DNA from 3 places in the Nocardioides sp. Z50_6 genome. Region 3 is predicted to be linked to each of the others. Evidence: predicted binding sites of a transcription regulator. Region 3 holds the regulator's gene; each other region holds the start of a gene.

Region 1 (5,837 bases), on a different contig from region 3:
CCCCGCGGTGATGACCGGCCACCTCGACGTGCGGGCGGTGGACCCCGGCACCCCCGCCTCGCTGTCACGTCGCGTGGTGCACGGGCTGCTGCGCCAGCAGCTCGGCTTCGACGGCCTGGTCGTCACCGACTCGCTGAGCATGGCGGCGGTCACCCGCACCCGGTCGCCGGAACAGGCGGCGGTCCAGGCGCTGCGCGCGGGGTCCGACGTGCTGCTGATGCCGGCCGACGTGGGCCGGGCTCGCGCCGGGATCGTCCGGGCGGTGCGCCGGGGCCACCTCTCCCGCACCCGGCTGGAGCAGGCTGCGGCGCGTCAGGTCGCCCTGCTCCTGCACCACCGCCGGGCCACGGGCGCGCCGCCCGGGTCGGCCCGGTCCGCGGCCCTGGCCTGGTCCCGGGCCGCGGTGACGGTCGCCTCCGGGCCGTGCCACGGGCGGCTGGTGGGGCGCCGGGTGACGCCGGTGGGCGACCGGGGCGCGGTCCGGGCCTTCCTGCCCGCCGCCCGGGCCGCCGGGCTGCGGGTGGGACCGCGAGGAGCCCGGGTCGCCTTCCTGCGCCCCGGGGCCCCCGCGCTCCCCGCGGCCGTGACGGTGGCGGTCGACGCCCCCTGGGTGCTGGCCCGGGCCCGGTCGCGGGTCCGGGTGGCGGCCTACGGCGACACCCCGCTGGCGATGCGGGCGGTGGCCGACGTGCTGGTCGGCCGGCGGCCGGCTCCCGGACGGTTGCCGGTGCCGGTTCCCGGGTCGCAGCGACCCGGCTGCTGAGCCCAGGTCGGGCGGCTCAGAACGGGCGCACCAGCAGTGCCCGGCCGACGCCGTCGACCCGGGTCAGCACCACCGTCGCCTCCTCGTCGCCGGTGAGCGCCAGTCGCTTGCGCAGCTGCTCGGGCACCACCTCGACGCCACGCTTCTTGATCGTCAGCGGGCCGATGTTGCGCGCGACCAGCGCGGCCCGCAGCTGCTTCTCCCGGAAGGGCAGCTCGTCGATGACGTAGTAGGAGCGCATGAAGGGGCTGCGGAAGGACTTGTCCGAGGTGACGTAGGCGATGTGGGGGTCGAGCAGGCCGCCCTCGACCCCGGCCGCGACCGCGGTCACCAGTCCGGCCCGGATGACCGCGCCGTCCGGCTCGTAGAGGTGCTGGCCCAGCGGGCGCACCGGGCGCTCCTGCCCGTCGTAGGGGTCGTCCTCGGCCGTCAGGGAGGCGAGGCCCGCCCCGGAGATCACCGTCGCCCGGCGGCTGGTGGTGGCCAGCGAGGACGACCAGAGCGCCGCTTCCTTGACCTCGCCCTCGTCGCTGACCCACTCCGCCTCGACGCCCTCGGGGACCAGGTCGTGACCGATGCCGGGGGCCACCTTGACCACGGCGCTCGCCGCCCGCCCGCCGGTGAGGAGGTCGGCCACGAACGACCAGGGCGGGGTCCATCCCTCCCGGTCGAAGACACGGCCGCGCGCGCCTCGTCGGGCGGGATCGGCGAAGACCGCGCCGAAGGTGCCGAGGTCCAGGGCCGTGGCGTCGGCGGCCATCACCGCGCCCGCGAGCCCGAGAGCGGCCAGGTTGGCCTCCGCCATCGCCACCCGGACCGGGTCGAGGTCGACCCCGGCGCTGACCAGCCCGGCGCGGGAGAAGGCGGCCAGGTCGCCGCCGATCCCGCAGCCGAGGTCGACCACCGACGCGGGCCGCGCCGCGGCCAGCCGGGCGGCCCGGTGGTCGGCGACCCGGCGCCGGGTCGCCTGCTCCAGCGCGTCGGGGGTGAAGTACATCGAGACCGCGTCCTCGCCGAACTTGGGCACGGCGCGGACCCTCAGCCCGACGGTGGTCAGGGCCGCGGCGGCCCGGTCGGGGTCGTGACCCAGCCGGCGGACGGCGGCGGCGGCGCGCAGGGGATCGCCCTCGGCGTCGGCATAGGCATGGGTGGCCTGCTCCAGCAGTCGCTGGCCGTCGTCGGTGAGCAGCCAGCGGAAGGTCTCCAGGTCCACGGACGACATAGTGGCAGGAGGGGACCTCTCTGGCACTCGGTCAGGGGGAGTGCTAACGTTTCCACTGGCACTCTCACCCTGAGGCTGCCAACACTCGTGAACGGTCCGTGATCCCCGCGACGGCGCTGGCCAGCCACGAGAACCCAGACAGTCCGCGCCCCGCGGGCGCACGCTACGTGGAGAAAGTGGAGGTCGGCACTGTGTCGGTCAACATCAAGCCCCTCGAGGACCGCATCGTCGTCAAGCCGCTCGACGCCGAGCAGACCACGGCCTCTGGCCTGGTCATCCCGGACACCGCCAAGGAGAAGCCCCAGGAGGGCGAGGTCGTGGCCGTGGGTCCGGGTCGCTTCGGCGAGGGTGGCACCGAGCGCATTCCCATGGACATCTCCGTGGGCGACAAGGTCATCTACAGCAAGTACGGCGGCACCGAGGTGAAGTACTCCGGTGGCGAGTACCTCATCCTCTCCGGCCGCGACGTGCTGGCCATCGTTTCCTGATCGTTCCCCGGTCCCGGACGCCCCGGCCCACCGTGCACCTGTGCCGGTCGGCCGGGCGTCCGGGTCCGTCCATTTGAGGAGGAGTCCACATGCCCAAGATCCTGGAGTTCGACGAGAACGCTCGTCGTGCCCTCGAGCGCGGAGTCGACGCGCTCGCCAACACCGTCAAGGTGACGCTCGGCCCGAAGGGGCGCTACGTCGTCCTGGACAAGAAGTGGGGCGCCCCCACGATCACCAACGACGGTGTCACCGTCGCGCGTGAGATCGAGCTCGACGACCCGTTCGAGAACCTCGGCGCCCAGCTCACCAAGGAGGTCGCCACCAAGACCAACGACATCGCGGGTGACGGCACCACCACCGCGACCGTGCTGGCCCAGGCGATGGTCCACGAGGGCCTGCGCGCCGTCGCGGCCGGCGCGAACCCGATGGGTCTCAAGCGCGGCATGGACGCCGCCGCCGAGGCGGTCGGCGACGCGCTGCGCGAGGCGGCCCGCGAGGTGGAGTCCAAGGAGGACATGGCCTCGGTGGCCACCATCTCCAGCCGCGACGCCCACATCGGCGAGCTGCTCGCCGAGGCCTTCGACAAGGTCGGCAAGGACGGCGTGATCACCGTCGAGGAGTCCAACACCATGGGCACCGAGCTGGAGTTCACCGAGGGGATGCAGTTCGACAAGGGCTACATCTCGGCGTACTTCGTCTCCGACCCCGAGCGGATGGAGGCCGTCCTGGACGACCCCTACATCCTCCTGGTGCAGAGCAAGATCTCCTCGGTCGCCGAGCTGCTGCCCCTGCTGGAGAAGGTCATCGCCACCGGGAAGCCGCTCTTCATCCTCGCCGAGGACGTCGAGGGCGAGGCGCTCTCCACCCTGGTGGTCAACAAGATCCGCGGCACCTTCAACGCGGTGGCCGTCAAGAGCCCCGCCTTCGGTGACCGCCGCAAGGCGATGATGCAGGACATCGCGACCCTGACCGGTGGTCAGGTCATCGCCGCCGAGGTCGGCCTCAAGCTCGACCAGGTCGGGCTCGAGGTCCTGGGCCAGGCCCGCCGGGTCGTGGTCACCAAGGACGAGACCACCATCGTCGACGGCGCCGGCGACAAGGCCGAGGTCGAGGGCCGGGTCAACCAGATCAAGGCCGAGATCGAGAACACCGACTCCGACTGGGACCGGGAGAAGCTCCAGGAGCGGCTCGCGAAGCTGGCCGGCGGCGTGTGCGTCATCAAGGTCGGCGCCCACACCGAGGTCGAGCTCAAGGAGAAGAAGCACCGGATCGAGGACGCCGTCTCCGCGACGCGCGCCGCGATCGAGGAGGGCATCGTCGCCGGCGGCGGCTCCGCCCTGGTGCACGCCGTCTCCGTGCTCGAGGACAACCTCGGGCTGACCGGCGACGAGGCGATGGGTGTGCGCATCGTGCGTCGCTCCGCCGACGAGCCGCTGCGCTGGATCGCGGAGAACGGTGGGATCAACGGCTACGTCGTGACCACCAAGGTCCGTGAGCTGGGCGTCGGCAACGGCTACAACGCCGCCACCGACGAGTACGGCGACCTGGTCGCCCAGGGGGTGCTCGACCCGGTCAAGGTCACGCGCTCGGCCCTGGTCAACGCCACCTCGATCGCCGGCATGCTGCTGACGACCGAGACCCTGGTCGTGGAGAAGCCCGCCGACGAGGACGAGGCTCCGGCCGCCGGCCACGGCCACGGCCACTGACCGACGCCTCACCACACGCTGCGGCCCGCCGCCCCCCAGGGGGTGGCGGGCCGTCGCCATTTCGGCGACCGCCCGTACGGTGTGGGGGTGGAGAAGCGTCAGGTCGCGGTCGTCGACATCGACGGCGTGCTCGCCGACGTGCGCCACCGCGTGCGTCACGTGACGTCCTCGCCCAAGGACTGGGGCGCCTTCTTCGCCGCCGCCCGGCACGACCCGCCGCTCGCCGAGGGGATCGAGGTGGTCCGCCGGCTGGCCGAGGTCTACGACATCGTCTACCTCTCCGGGCGCCCGGAGCAGTGCCGGCGCGACACCGAGGAGTGGTTCCGCCGCCACCGGCTGCCGCCCGGCGAGCTGCTGCTGCGCGGGAGCCGGGACCGGCGACCGGCTCGGGTGATGAAGGTCGGCGAGCTGCGGCGGATCGCCACGGAGGCCGAGGTCGTGGTGCACGTCGACGACGACCCGGAGGTGGTCGCGGCCTCCCGCGCCGCCGGCTTCGACGTGCTCCCCGCGACCTGGATGCCGGAGCAGGCCGACGAGGCCGCCGCCCTGCACCACGCCCAGGAGGCGGAGGGCCGGAGCTGAGCGCAGCCTCAGCAGCGGGGCCGGGGGACCGCCCGGTCCGCGGTCTTGAGGCGCCAGATCCGCTTGGCCATCCCGCACTCGGGCACCGTGACGTCGTAGCGGCTCTCCACCGCCTTGCGGAGCCGGTGGCCGGCCTCGGCATTCCAGACCTCGAACGGGGCCACCTCCACCAGCCAGGTCGGGGCGTCGGGCCCCTCCACCAGCGAGACGAGCTCCTCGTAGTCGGGGTCCAGCGTGCGCATCGGGAGGCTCCACATGTACGGGTACGGCGAGGGGAGGCCGCTGCCGGCCTGCACGTCCGCGCGTCCGCCGAAGACGGTCAGCGTGTCACCGGGCTCGGCGACCTCGGCCACCGAGGAGCCGGTGTCGTCCTCACCGGTGCTGCCTATCCAGCCCGGGTCGACGACCAGCCAGGCCGTCACGCAGACCAGGCAGGAGACCGCGGCCGCGATCACCGGGCCCGGCACGAGCATCGCGCCGCGCTCCAGGGTGCCGCAGAGCGCCGCGAGGGCCAGCGCGGTGGCCGGGACGAGGGCGAAGAGGTAGTCGCGCCAGAAGCTCCCACTGGCGACGAGGGCGTAGAGCTCGTAGGCGACCATCGCGGTGATGGCCGCGGTCAGGGCGGGATGGGCACGGAACAGACGGGGGAGTCGCGCGACGAAGAGGCTGAGGACCACCGCTATCCCGGAGAGGAACGCCACCGCGAGCAGCCCCAGCGCCCGCAGGTGGTTGGCGGCGGAGGGGCGCGCCTCCAGGACGGCGTTGGCGTCGGCGCGGAAGCCGACGACGGCGTAGGCCAGGGTGTCGAGGTCGACACCGGCCCAGAGCGCCCAGAGCACGGTGGCGACGGGCTGGACGGCCGCGCCGACCAGCCCCGCGGCGGCGAGCCGGGCGAACGAGGCCCCGCTGATCCGGTCGGTCGCCCACGAGGCGATCAGCAGCACCGCGGCGAAGACCAGGGACCCCAGCAGGCTCTGCTTGAGCCCCGTGGCCAGCGAGCCGGTCAGCCCCGCCAGCAGGGCCAGCGCCCAGGCGCCGCGGGTCGCCTCGCGGCGCAGTGCCAGGAGGGCGAGCCA
Region 2 (5,837 bases), on a different contig from region 3:
GGGTCCGGTAGGCCGCGAGGAACGGTCGCGCCTCGGGCGTGGGCGCCTGCACCCCGCCGTCGCGGAGCCGGTCGAAGTCGTCGAGCGCCAGGGAGTTGATCGGGACCAGCGACCGCATCGCCTCGCGCCAGCGCTCCATCGTGGAGTTGCGGGCGAACCGGACCAGGAAGGAGAGCAGCCGGCGGTCGGTGGTCACCGGGACGTAGACCGGGGACTTGGGGCTCACCACGGCCCGGAGGCCGTACTTGAGCACCGCCGGCTCGGGGAGCGGCGTCGCCAGGCCGGGGGTCAGCCAGCCGGCGTTGCCCCACGAGGAGCCCGCGGCCACCCCGGTGCGGTCGAGCACGGTGACCTGGACCCCGCGCTCCTGGAGGAACCAGGCGGTGGAGAGCCCCACCATGCCGGCACCGACGACCGCGACGTGCTGGGGGGAGGGCGTGGCCATGCCCAGCAGCATGGTCGATCGAGGGGCGTTGCGCTAGTGCAACAGTCATACGACGCGCGTGCGTGCGACCGTCACAGTGCTGGGCGGCCCACGGGCAACACAACAGGGGCGAACACAACAGGGCCCCCGCCGGAGCGGGGGCCCTGCTGGTGGTGCTGGTCGTGCTGAGGTCCGATCCGAGGATCAGAAGTCCATGCCACCCATGCCACCGGTCGGGTCGCCGCCCATGGGCGCCGCCTTCTCCGGCTTGTCGGCCACGACGGCCTCGGTGGTCAGGAACAGCGCCGCGATGGAGGCGGCGTTCTGCAGGGCGGAGCGGGTGACCTTCGCCGGGTCGATGATGCCCTCGGCGATCATGTCGACGTACTCGCCGTTGGCCGCGTTGAGGCCGTGTCCCGACTCCAGGTTGCGCACCTTCTCCGCGATGACGCCACCCTCGAGACCGGCGTTGATCGCGATCTGCTTGAGCGGGGCCTCGGTCGCCTTGCGGACGATCTCGGCACCGGTCGCCTCGTCGCCCGAGAGGTCCAGCTTCTCGAAGACGTTCTTGGCGGCCTGCACCAGGGCGACGCCACCACCGGCGACGATGCCCTCCTCGACGGCAGCCTTCGCGTTGCGGACGGCGTCCTCGATGCGGTGCTTGCGCTCCTTGAGCTCGACCTCGGTGGCCGCGCCGACCTTGATCACCGCAACGCCGCCGGCCAGCTTGGCCAGGCGCTCCTGCAGCTTCTCGCGGTCGTAGTCGGAGTCCGACTTCTCGATCTCGGCGCGGATCTGGTTGACCCGGCCCTCGATCTGGCCGGTGTCGCCGGAGCCCTCGACGATGGTGGTCTCGTCCTTGGTGATGACGACCTTGCGGGCCTGGCCGAGCAGCTCGATGCCGGCGGACTCCAACTTGAGGCCGACCTCCTCGGAGATCACCTGGCCGCCGGTCAGGATCGCGATGTCCTGCAGCATGGCCTTGCGGCGGTCACCGAAGCCCGGGGCCTTGACGGCGACGGACTTGAAGGTGCCCTTGATCTTGTTGACCACCAGGGTCGACAGCGCCTCGCCGTCGACGTCCTCGGCGATGATCACCAGGGGCTTGCCGGACTGCATGACCTTCTCCAGCAGCGGGAGCAGGTCCTTGACCGACGAGATCTTGGAGTTGGCGATGAGAATGTAGGGGTCCTCGAGGACCGTCTCCATGCGCTCGGGGTCGGTGACGAAGTAGGCCGAGATGTAGCCCTTGTCGAACCGCATGCCCTCGGTCAGCTCGAGGTCGATGCCGAAGGTGTTCGACTCCTCGACGGTGATGACGCCTTCCTTGCCGACCTTGTCCATCGCCTCGGCGATGGCGTCGCCGACCGTGGTGTCGCCACCGGCGGAGATGGTCGCGGTGGACGCGATCTGCTCCTTGGTCTCGACGTCCTTGGCCATGCTCAGGAGCTCGGTGGAGACGGCGTTGACGGCCGCCTCGATGCCGCGCTTGAGACCCATGGGGTTCGCACCCGCGGCCACGTTGCGCAGGCCCTCGCGGACCATCGCCTGGGCGAGCACGGTCGCCGTCGTCGTACCGTCACCGGCGACGTCGTCGGTCTTCTTGGCAACTTCCTTGACGAGCTCGGCACCGATCTTCTCGAACGGGTCCTCGAGCTCGATCTCCTTGGCGATCGACACACCATCGTTGGTGATGGTGGGCGCGCCCCACTTCTTCTCGAGGACGACGTTGCGACCCTTGGGGCCGAGCGTGACCTTGACCGCGTCGGCGAGCGTGTTCATTCCACGCTCGAGACCGCGGCGGGCCTCCTCGTTGAAAGCAATCAGCTTCGGCATAACTCCTGTGATTCCTTTTCGGGAGTTCGGGGGTGCGGCCCTGATGGGTTGCCCGCGACGGACGATCCGGCTGCCCGGCGAACCCTTCCCGCCGGCGCTTCGGACCTCAACGTCACCAGTCCGCTTCTGTCACTCTCGTGTCGAGAGTGCCAACTCCATGTTTAGCACTCGGGTGGTGTGAGTGCAAACGCCGCCCCCGGGAATCCGGGGGCGGCGTCGGCGGGAGGGGTCGGGAGTCAGAGCGGCATCTTGAGGAAGCGGACACCCTTGCTGAGCTGGCCGAAGGCGGTGCGGAAGATCTCCTCGAACTCCGAGCCGCTGACCGCGCAGAAGAAGTAGTCGCCGTCCTCGTTCTCCTTCTTGATGTCCGCGTTCTTGCACGTGTTGGCCGCGCTGGCCGCCCCGGTGGCGGGGTGGGGCGAGGCCGCCTTGGCCAGGATGTCGCGCGTGTAGCTGCTGCCGCTGCCCTCGCACCGGGCGGAGGTCGCGCCGCCGAAGCCGATGGTGATGATCAGGATCCCCTCGTTCTTCGCCTTCGTGGCCACGTCGACCAGGTTGTTGCAGGCGGTCACCCCGTTCGTGTCGCGAGGGTCCCCCGAGGCGGTCAGCGCGGTCGAGCTGGTCTTCTTCACCTTCTCGTTCGGCTCACCGTCGGTCTCGAAGATGATGACCTTCCGGATCTCGCCCTCGCGCGGGTTGGCGGCCGTGAGGGAGCCCAGGTTGCTGGTGCTGTACCCCAGGAGCTTGCGCGCCGCCTCCTTCATCGGTGCGGCCAGGTGGGTGCCGTAGTCCCCGTCGGAGGAGTCCAGGCAGTTGATCGCCTTGTAGACCGGGTCCAGGGGGTTGTGGGTGCGGCTGCCCACGTCGCCCAACGCGTAGGTGCTACTGAAGTCGGTGGGCACCCACACGCCCTTGTTCATGTCCGCCTCCTTGGGATTGGAGCCCACGGATCCGGCGGCGCTCTTGCAGGAGCTGGTCGGTTCGCTCTTGTGGATCGTGCCGAGGGCGAGGAAGTGCATCGACGGATCCATCTGCAGCGTCATCGTCTTGATGGCGTTCTTCATCGCCGTCCGGTCGCCGGTGCTGAGGCTCAGGGTCCGGTCCGCCACCACCACCACGTCCATCGGGTTGGGTGCCGCGGTGCCGCACGACCCCTTGCACGCCACCGAGACCAGGGCCCCGGTGTCGCCCTCCTTGAAGCCGATGGCCGGGGCGAACGCGTAGGGCACGACCTTGGAGTCCGCCACGCGCACGGTGTTGCACTTGATCGAGGCGTCGGTCGCGGACGGGATGCACGGGATGAAGCAGAGCTCCGCGGTGCACTTGGTGCCGGCGTACGGCTTCGATCCGTGCGGCTTGCAGGTCGAGGGGATCTGGGCGAACTGGGGCGCGTAGGGCGTGGTGCCGGTCGATGCCACCACGCACCACAGGTCCGAGGTCACCGAGGAGTTGGGGTCGTTGGCCTTGGCCATGTCGTTCACGACGCCCTGGACGTTGGTCGACGAGGCGGGCAAGGCCAGCGCTCCCGCGTGCGCGGCCGTGTCGACGGTGTCCATCAGCTGCTGCTTGGCGGCCACGTTGCTGGCGATGTCGACGCCGATGGCGGCCAGCGCCATGAGCAGGACGACCAGGACGGAGAAGAGGACGGCGTAGGCGCCCCGCTCGTCGCGGCGACGCCGTAGGAATACCTGACGACTCATTCGATCCTCATCTCTGCCTTGCGGGTCAGATCGAACCCGCCCGGAAAGAACATCCCGACTGGGGTCAGCATGTTGTGCTGGTACTTGATGGTGATGACCGCTGTCCCGCCGGTCGCCTTGTCGGAGTCGTAGTTCCCGCAGTTGCCCGCGCCGGCCGGCTTCTTGCAGGTGACGGTGATGAGGACGTTGGAGGTGTTGCCGACCTGGGCCGTGCCCGCTCGGGCCACCTGCTCGACCTGCACCTTGGTGGCGTTGAGGCTCGCCTCACGGGCCGCGTCGCGCGCCGCGTTGTTGATCATCGAGCCGCGGTTGATCATGTAGCCGAAGTCGATGATGCCGAAGAGGAGCAGCAGGAAGATCGGCAGGATGAGCGCGAACTCGACCGCGGAAGCTCCCCGCTCATCGCGGCGCCTACGACGTATCGACATGGGACTCCTCAGACGGTCGCGCCGGCCGCCACCACCGACAGGACTACCGGTGGGTACGGCACAGCGTGTCGACTGTACGAACGCCCGGACCGGGTCGCGAGCGATTCGGGAGGAAATGGCCCGAACGGTCTAGTCCGACTGTCCCATCGGCTGACCGTCGGGGTAGCGCTCGCTGAGCACCGACCACTTGTTGGTGCCCTCGAGGTTGTCGCCCTTCTCGATGATCACCAGGTTGTGGAAGCAGTGCACCGCCCTCACCCAGCGGTCGGTGTACGACGGCTGGTGCGGCACGACGTACTCCTCGTGGTTGAGGCCGTCGACCAGGTCCTTGACCAGGTCCATCGTGGTGCCGCGGGCGTGCCGGTCCTCGGCGCCGCCCCACTCGGGCCAGTAGGAGGTCTGGGTGTCCTCGATCGCGTAGACCGCGCCCTCGGGGAGCAGCGGGAAGAGGATCTCGAAGGTCCGGCGGATGTGGGCCGGCACGTGGGAGCCGTCGTCGATCACGACCAGCGGCACGCCCTGCTCCTCGAGGATCCGGCGCAGCACCGCCTCGTCGGTCTGGTCGCCGCGGTAGGTGGTGATCCGGTTGCGGTCGACGAAGGACTTGTCCTCGATGTCGAGCCCGACGATGTTCGCCCGCGGGAAGAACCACTTCCACGCCTTCAGCGACGCCCCACCCTGCCGGTTCCGGGCGTAGCCGCCGACCCCGATCTCGAGCAGGGTGAACTCCTCGTCGCGCAGGTGCTCGAGGTGACGCTGGTAGTGCGGGGTGTAGCGGTGCACCCCCCACTTGTCGGTCCCGAAGTGCTGCGCCAGCTCGGTGAGGTCGCGCTCCTTCAGCGGAGGCTGCGTCGAGGGTTCGTCCGGCACGGCGCTCACCCTAGTGGGCGCCCGGATGAGTACAACGGCTCATGGCCCCGACGGCCGCCAGGGACCACGATGTGCCCATGGACACCACCACACGGGATCGCGGACCCACGCCGCACTTGGTCCCCGCCACCCCCGGACAGCTCGCCTGGTTGCGCGAGCAGCTCGTCGACTGGCGCGCCCAGGGGCTCGTCGACGACGCCACCGCCCACGCCATCGCGACGCGCTACTCGGAGTCGCGCCGTTTCTCCCTCGCCCGCCTGCTCCTCGCCCTGGGCGCCGGCTTCGTGGGCATCGGCGTGATCTGGCTGGTCGCGGCCAACCTCGACCAGCTCTCCCCCCTCCTCCGCTTCGGCCTGGTCGTGGTGCTGTGGCTGGCGTGCCTGGTCGGTGCGGAGGCGCTCGAGGAGCGCCGTACGTCGCCGCTGGTGGTGGGCGCGGTCAGGACGATCGCCGCGTTCGGCACCGGCGCGGTGATCTTCCAGGCCGCCCAGAGCCTCCAGGTGCCGGCCTACGAGCCCAAGCTCGTCGGGCTGTGGGGTCTGGGAGCCCTCGTCCACGCCTACGCCACCCGCGCCCGCG
Region 3 (5,837 bases):
AGGTCGTCGCCCCAGACCTTCTCGACGAGCTCGGCGTCGTGCCGGCCCTCCACGAAGATCCGGCTCTGCCGGGCGACCCGGGCCTTGGCTCCGTGGACCGCCACCGACCCCGAGGCGGTCCGGGTGGCCTTGGCCGGGGCGGCGCGCTGGACCGGCGGGGTCAGGACCACCGGGGCGCCCTCGAGCAGGAAGCCGGGGCCCATCGGGAAGGTCCGCCGCTTGCGCCGGCGATCCTCCAGGGTGATCGTCCGCAGGTCGCGGTCCATGGCGACGATCTCGCCGCACCACTCGGTGGTGACCTCCTCGACCACGAGGCCGAGCTCGGCGGCCCGCTCCTGGGCGCGACCCCGCTTGGGGGCGCGCCAGTCGCCGGAGAGGACGTCGGAACCGTAGCGGTCGGTGGGGGAAGGCACCGGTCCACGCTAGGACGCCGGGGGTCCGCCCGGCGTGAGGACGCGCGGAGCCGTCCAGATCATCCGCCGCTGATCCCGGCCTGACCCTGGTCGCCGGAGTCCTGCATCGCCTCCGCGTCGGTGGCGGGCTCGTCCGCGTCGTCGGCCCCGGACCGGTCGGCGTCGTCGCCCTCCTCGAGCACCGCGAGCTCCTCCTGCGACTTGGTGGCCGGGTCGTCGGGGTCCAACGGCTCGGCGAGGGGGTTGTCCTCGCCCGGCTTGAGGTCGTCGGGCAGCTGCTCGTCGGAGATGCCGGCGACCGAGCGGTCCTGCGGGGCCGCGTCGTCCGAGCCGTGGTCGGCGTCGGCCTCGCTGGTGGTGCTGTGCGCCTGGGGCAGGTCGGGGGTCTCGGAGGTGTCGGTCATGGCCTCGGCGTACCCGCGGGTGAGTCGAGTCACACCTGGAATGCTCGGCAGAGGTGCCGGGCCGGGAGGCGGCGGGGCAGTCGGCACGGCGGCCGGCGGTGCCTCACACCAGGGGGAGCTGACGCTGCGACCGGGGCAGCTGGTCGTAGGCCCGGTCAACGGCCGGGGCCACGTGCTCGAGCGGGAAGGGCCAGCTGGCCGCGGCGAGCGCCTCGGTGCGTGGCACCCCGCGTCCGGCCAGGTCGCGCAGGGTCTCCGCGACCGTGCCGATGTCGCCGCGCTGCTGCTCGAGGAAGTCGCGGTCCACCGGGGCCCCGTGGCCCGGGACGACGACGGTGCCGGGTGTGGTGAGACCCAGCACCAGGTCGAGCGCGACCGGCCACTCCATCGGCCACGAGTCGTCGCCGTACCAGGGGGCGGTGGACTCCGTCACCAGGTCGCCGACGACCAGGACGTCGGCGTCGCCGACCCGTACCACCAGGTCGCCCCCGGTGTGGGCGCGCCCGGGATGGAAGAGCTCGACGACCCGGTCGCCGAGCTCGACGACGTGCACCGAGGAGAAGGTCCGGGTGACCTCCGGCACGTCGGCGTCCTCGTGTGCCACCACCGCGGCGTCGGGGAAGGCGGAGACGAGGGCGTCGTTGCCGCCGACGTGGGCGACGTGGTCGTGGGTGTTCACCACGGCGACCACCTCGCCGACGTCGAGGGCCCGCACCTGCTCGACCAGCTCGCGGCCGGCCTCCTCGGACTCCCCGGTGTCGACGACCAGCGCTCCCCGGGCACCTCCGACCACGGTGACGTTGACGTCGTGGGCGGCGTACCGTGCCACCCAGACCCGGTCTGCGACCTGCTGGAACTCCGGCATGTACGCGAGCCTAGCCCGCGGGATCCTTCCTTGTAGACTTGGCACTCGGGGGTCTGGAGTGCCAGCCTGCCATCCGAGAACTCCAAGCACGCACGAACGATCCGAACGGAGGAGCCCATGTCGGAGGAACGCAAGCTCGCCGTTCTCCGCGCCATCGTCGAGGACTACGTCGCCACCGAGGAGCCGGTGGGCTCGAAGGCGCTGGTGGAACGGCACCAGCTGGGTGTCTCCCCGGCGACCGTGCGCAACGACATGGCGGCCCTCGAGGACGAGGGCTTCATCCACCAGCCGCACACCAGCGCCGGACGGGTCCCCACCGACAAGGGGTACCGGCTGTTCGTCGACCGGCTCAGCACGGTCAAGCCGATGTCCAGCGCCGAGCGGCGGGCGATCGCTTCCTTCCTCGACGGCGCCGTGGACCTCGACGACGTCGTCCAGCGCTCCGTGCGGACGCTCTCCCAGCTGACCCGTCAGGTCGCCGTCGTGCAGTACCCGACGCTGTCGCGCAGCACCGTGCGCCACGTCGAGGTCGTCGTGCTGGCGCCGGGTCGGCTGCTGGTCGTGCTGATCCTCTCCACGGGCCGGGTCGAGCAGAGGCTCGTCGAGCTGCCTCCGGAGTCCGACGAGATCGGGGACGAGCAGCTCGTCGCCCTGCGCAACCGGATCGGCCGCGCGACCTCCGGACGACGGATCGCCGAGGCCGCCAGCGCGCTGACCGCCCTGGCGGAGGAGGTCCCGGACACCGACGCTGCCCTGACCGGTGCGGTCGTCGAGAGCCTCACCGAGGCCATGTCCGACCACCGTCGCGACGAGCGGGTGGCGGTCGGCGGCGCGGCCAACCTGGCCCGGTTCGGTCAGGACTTCGACACCGCCGTGCGGCCGCTGCTGGAGGCCCTGGAGGAGCAGGTCGTGTTGATGCGGCTCCTGGGCGAGGCCGCCGACGCCGGTGCCGTGACGGTCAGGATCGGGCACGAGGGGCCCTACACCGAGCTCTCCGGGACCAGCGTCGTGGCCACCGGGTACGGCCCGGGGCAGGACGCGCTGGCGAGCCTGGGTGTCGTGGGCCCGACCCGGATGGACTACCCCGGCAGCATGGCGGCGGTCCGTGCGGTCGCCCGATACGTCTCCCGCATCCTCGACGAGGCCTGAGCGGCCTCGCACCCCCACCAAGACGAAGGACGAAGTTGAGCCAGGACCTCTACGAGTTGCTCGGTGTTCCCCGGGACGCCGATGCCGACACGATCAAGAAGGCCTACCGCCGGCTGGCCCGCCAGCTCCACCCGGACGTCAACCCGGACCCGGAGACCCAGGAGCGGTTCAAGGAGGTGACGGGGGCCTACGAGGTGCTCTCGGACCCCCAGAAGCGCGCCCACTACGACCGGGGCGGCGACCCCTTCGGGGGAGCCGGTGGCTTCGGCCAGGGTGCCGGGTTCTCCTTCACCGACATCATGGACGCCTTCTTCGGCGGCCAGGGCCCCGGTGGCGGCGCGGCCGGCGGCGGCGGGCGGGGGCCCCGGCCGCGGACCAGGCGGGGCCAGGACGCGCTGATCGCGCTCGAGGTCGAGCTGGCCGAGGCCGCGTTCGGCGTCACCAAGGAGATCAAGGTCGACACCGCGGTGGTCTGCTCGACCTGCCACGGCGAGGGCACCGCCCCCGGCACCCACCCGCAGACCTGCGAGACCTGCCGCGGGGCCGGCGAGGTGGCCCAGGTGCAGCGGTCGTTCCTGGGTGAGATCCGCACCCTGCGCCCCTGCGCGGCCTGCCGCGGCTTCGGGTCGATCATCGCCGACCCCTGCCGGGAGTGCGCCGGAGACGGGCGGGTACGGTCCCGCCGCACCCTCACGGTCAAGATCCCGCCGGGCGTGGACGACGGCACCCGGGTGCAGCTCGCCCACGAGGGGGAGGTCGGGCCGGGCGGCGGCCCCGCCGGCGACCTCTACGTGGAGATCCGGGTGGCCCAGCACCCCACCTTCATCCGCAACGGCAACGACCTGCACTGCACGGTCGCCCTGCCGATGACCGCGGCGGCGCTCGGCACCACCCTCACCCTGTCCATGCTCGAGGCGGACCTCGACGACGACGAGAGCGACGCGGAGCGCTCGCTCGAGCTGGAGGTCCGTCCCGGCACCCAGTCGGGCACCGAGCAGGTGCTCAAGGGCCGCGGCGTGCCCGGCCTGCGCGGCGGACGCGGTGACCTGGTCGTCACCATCGTGGTCGAGACGCCGACCCGGCTCGACCACCGTCAGGAGGAGCTGCTCCGCGAGCTCGCGGAGCTGCGCGGGGAGGAGTCCCCCGAGGGCACCGTCCGCTCCTCGGGCAAGTCGGTCTTCGGCCGGCTGCGCGACGCCTTCCACGGCGGCTGAGCGGAGGCCCCGTGTCGTTGCCCGTGCACTGGGTGCCCTCGCTGGAGCGCGCGCGTCCCGGGGACGTCGTGGACGTGACGGGGGACGAGGGCCACCACGCCGTCGCCGTCCGGCGCCTGCGGACCGGCGAGCGGGTCGCCCTCACCGACGGTCGCGGCACCCGGGTCGTCGGCGAGGTGACCGCGACCGGGAAGCGGCTGCTCTCGGTGGAGGTGGCCGAGGTGGAGCGGGCCGAGCGACCCGTGCCGTCGTTCACAGTGGTCCAGGCCCTGCCCAAGGGCGAACGCGGCGAGCTGGCAGTCGAGGTCCTCACCGAGGTCGGCGTGGACCGGCTCGTGCCCTGGGCCGCCTCGCGCAGCGTGGCGGTCTGGCGGGGGGAGCGGGCCGCCCGCTCGCACGCCCGCTGGGTGAGCACCGCCCAGGAGGCTGCCAAGCAGGCCCGCCGCTCCTGGTTCCCCGAGGTCGCCGCGCTGAGCTCCACCGCGCAGGTGTGCGACCTGCTCGGTGCCGCCGACCTCGCCCTGGTGCTCCACGAGGACGCCACCACCCCGCTCTCCGCGCTGGAGGTGCCGGCCGGCGACGTGGCGCTGGTGGTCGGCCCCGAGGGCGGGGTCTCGCCCGAGGAGCTCGCCGCCTTCGAGGCCGCGGGGGCCCGGCCCGTGCGGCTGGGTCGTGAGGTGCTCCGCACCTCGACCGCCGGCGTCGTCGCCGTGGGAGCCTTGATGGCGCGGACGGCGCGCTGGTCCTGACCGGGCCGCGCGCTCCTCGGGAGCCGACCCCGGTGGGGCGTCAGCGGATCTCGATCTCCTTGCTGTCGGTGGTCGGCCCCGGACCCTCGCCGTCCGAGACGTCCCCGGTGGTGGCCACGAAGGTGTAGCGACCCGGCTCGAGCCCGGAGACGTCGATCTCGTCGCTCTGCCACGGGTAGAGCCGGTCCATCCATCCCTCGGCGGTGGCGAAGCCCTCCAGCACGACCTCGTCCCCGCGCCGGAGCTCCCAGGGCACGGTGGCCTCGAAGGCGCTGGCGACCCCGCTGGCGCGGAACGAGCCGCTCACCACGGCGCCCTGCTCGGGCGCGGTGACGCTGACGAGCGCCAGCACGTCGAGAGGGTCGTCATTGCCGACCCCGTCGGAGGTGTCCACGCCGAAGAGGCTGGTCGGCGTGCCCCCGAGCGTCACGACGACCGGCACCCGCTCCTGCACCACCGCCTGGGCGGTGTGCACCAGCTGCTGGACGGCGAGGCGCGCCTGCCGCGCGCTCATCCCGTCCGGGCGGGCGACCCACGCGTCGTCGGCCAGCTCGGCCACCACCCGTCCGGCGCCCCGGTCGTGGACCACCGAGGCGAAGGAGCCCGTCGGGAAGAGGGAGCGGTAGTCGGGGTCGAGCGTGTCGCCGGTGGTGACCAGCGCGACCGCCGCGCTCAGGGCGTCGTCGGACCCGACGGCGCGGAACTCGCGGTAGAGGCGCGGCCCCTGCGGGGTCTCGCCGACCAGGTACGCGGCGACCGTGCTGCGCCCGCCAGCCGAGCCGGTGGGCGTGGCCGTCGGGACGGGCCCGCCAGGGGACGAGGGGGCCGTGGGGTCCGTGGAGTCCGTGGGGGAGGCGGTCGGGGTGCTCCCGGAGCCGGATGTGTCGGCGCCCGGCGTGCCGCCGGTGGCCGTGGTGTCGGCGTCGCCGCAGCCGCCCAGGACGAGCAGGCACCCCAGGACCAGGGCCGCGGAGCCGGGAGCGGGGGAGCGGTGCCTCATCGGATCGTGAACTCCTTCGTGTCGGTCATCGCGCCGGACCCCT

What was found. Region 3 encodes HrcA, which represses chaperone genes, less so after heat shock. Its sites were predicted from a motif close to TTGGCACTCGNNNNNNNCGAGTGCCAA; they were not measured.
Region 1: groES (co-chaperone GroES) is a predicted target of HrcA. The motif match lies at 2,006-2,032, and genes of this name have one in related genera.
Region 2: groL (chaperonin GroEL) is a predicted target of HrcA. The motif match lies at 2,422-2,448, and genes of this name have one in related genera.

The regions. Positions count from the first base shown of each region.
Region 1 is NZ_JBZAJB010000003.1:1,179-7,015, forward strand. It holds gene AC4BGE_RS09075 (glycoside hydrolase family 3 N-terminal domain-containing protein) at 1-763, shown strand, start outside; gene AC4BGE_RS09080 (class I SAM-dependent methyltransferase) at 780-1,976, opposite strand; gene groES (co-chaperone GroES) at 2,177-2,473, shown strand; gene groL (chaperonin GroEL) at 2,563-4,179, shown strand; gene AC4BGE_RS09095 (phosphatase domain-containing protein) at 4,267-4,761, shown strand; gene AC4BGE_RS09100 (hypothetical protein) at 4,770-5,837, opposite strand, start outside.
Region 2 is NZ_JBZAJB010000006.1:112,079-117,915, forward strand. It holds gene AC4BGE_RS14975 (NAD(P)/FAD-dependent oxidoreductase) at 1-445, opposite strand, end outside; gene groL (chaperonin GroEL) at 629-2,260, opposite strand; gene AC4BGE_RS14985 (hypothetical protein) at 2,497-3,960, opposite strand; gene AC4BGE_RS14990 (TadE/TadG family type IV pilus assembly protein) at 3,957-4,388, opposite strand; gene AC4BGE_RS14995 (hypothetical protein) at 4,518-5,258, opposite strand; gene AC4BGE_RS15000 (DUF2157 domain-containing protein) at 5,336-5,837, shown strand, end outside.
Region 3 is NZ_JBZAJB010000009.1:71,954-77,790, forward strand. It holds gene AC4BGE_RS17185 (DUF3097 domain-containing protein) at 1-413, opposite strand, end outside; gene AC4BGE_RS17190 (hypothetical protein) at 473-850, opposite strand; gene AC4BGE_RS17195 (MBL fold metallo-hydrolase) at 921-1,682, opposite strand; gene hrcA (heat-inducible transcriptional repressor HrcA) at 1,800-2,831, shown strand; gene dnaJ (molecular chaperone DnaJ) at 2,867-4,045, shown strand; gene AC4BGE_RS17210 (16S rRNA (uracil(1498)-N(3))-methyltransferase) at 4,057-4,794, shown strand; gene AC4BGE_RS17215 (Gmad2 immunoglobulin-like domain-containing protein) at 4,835-5,794, opposite strand; gene AC4BGE_RS17220 (Gmad2 immunoglobulin-like domain-containing protein) at 5,791-5,837, opposite strand, start outside.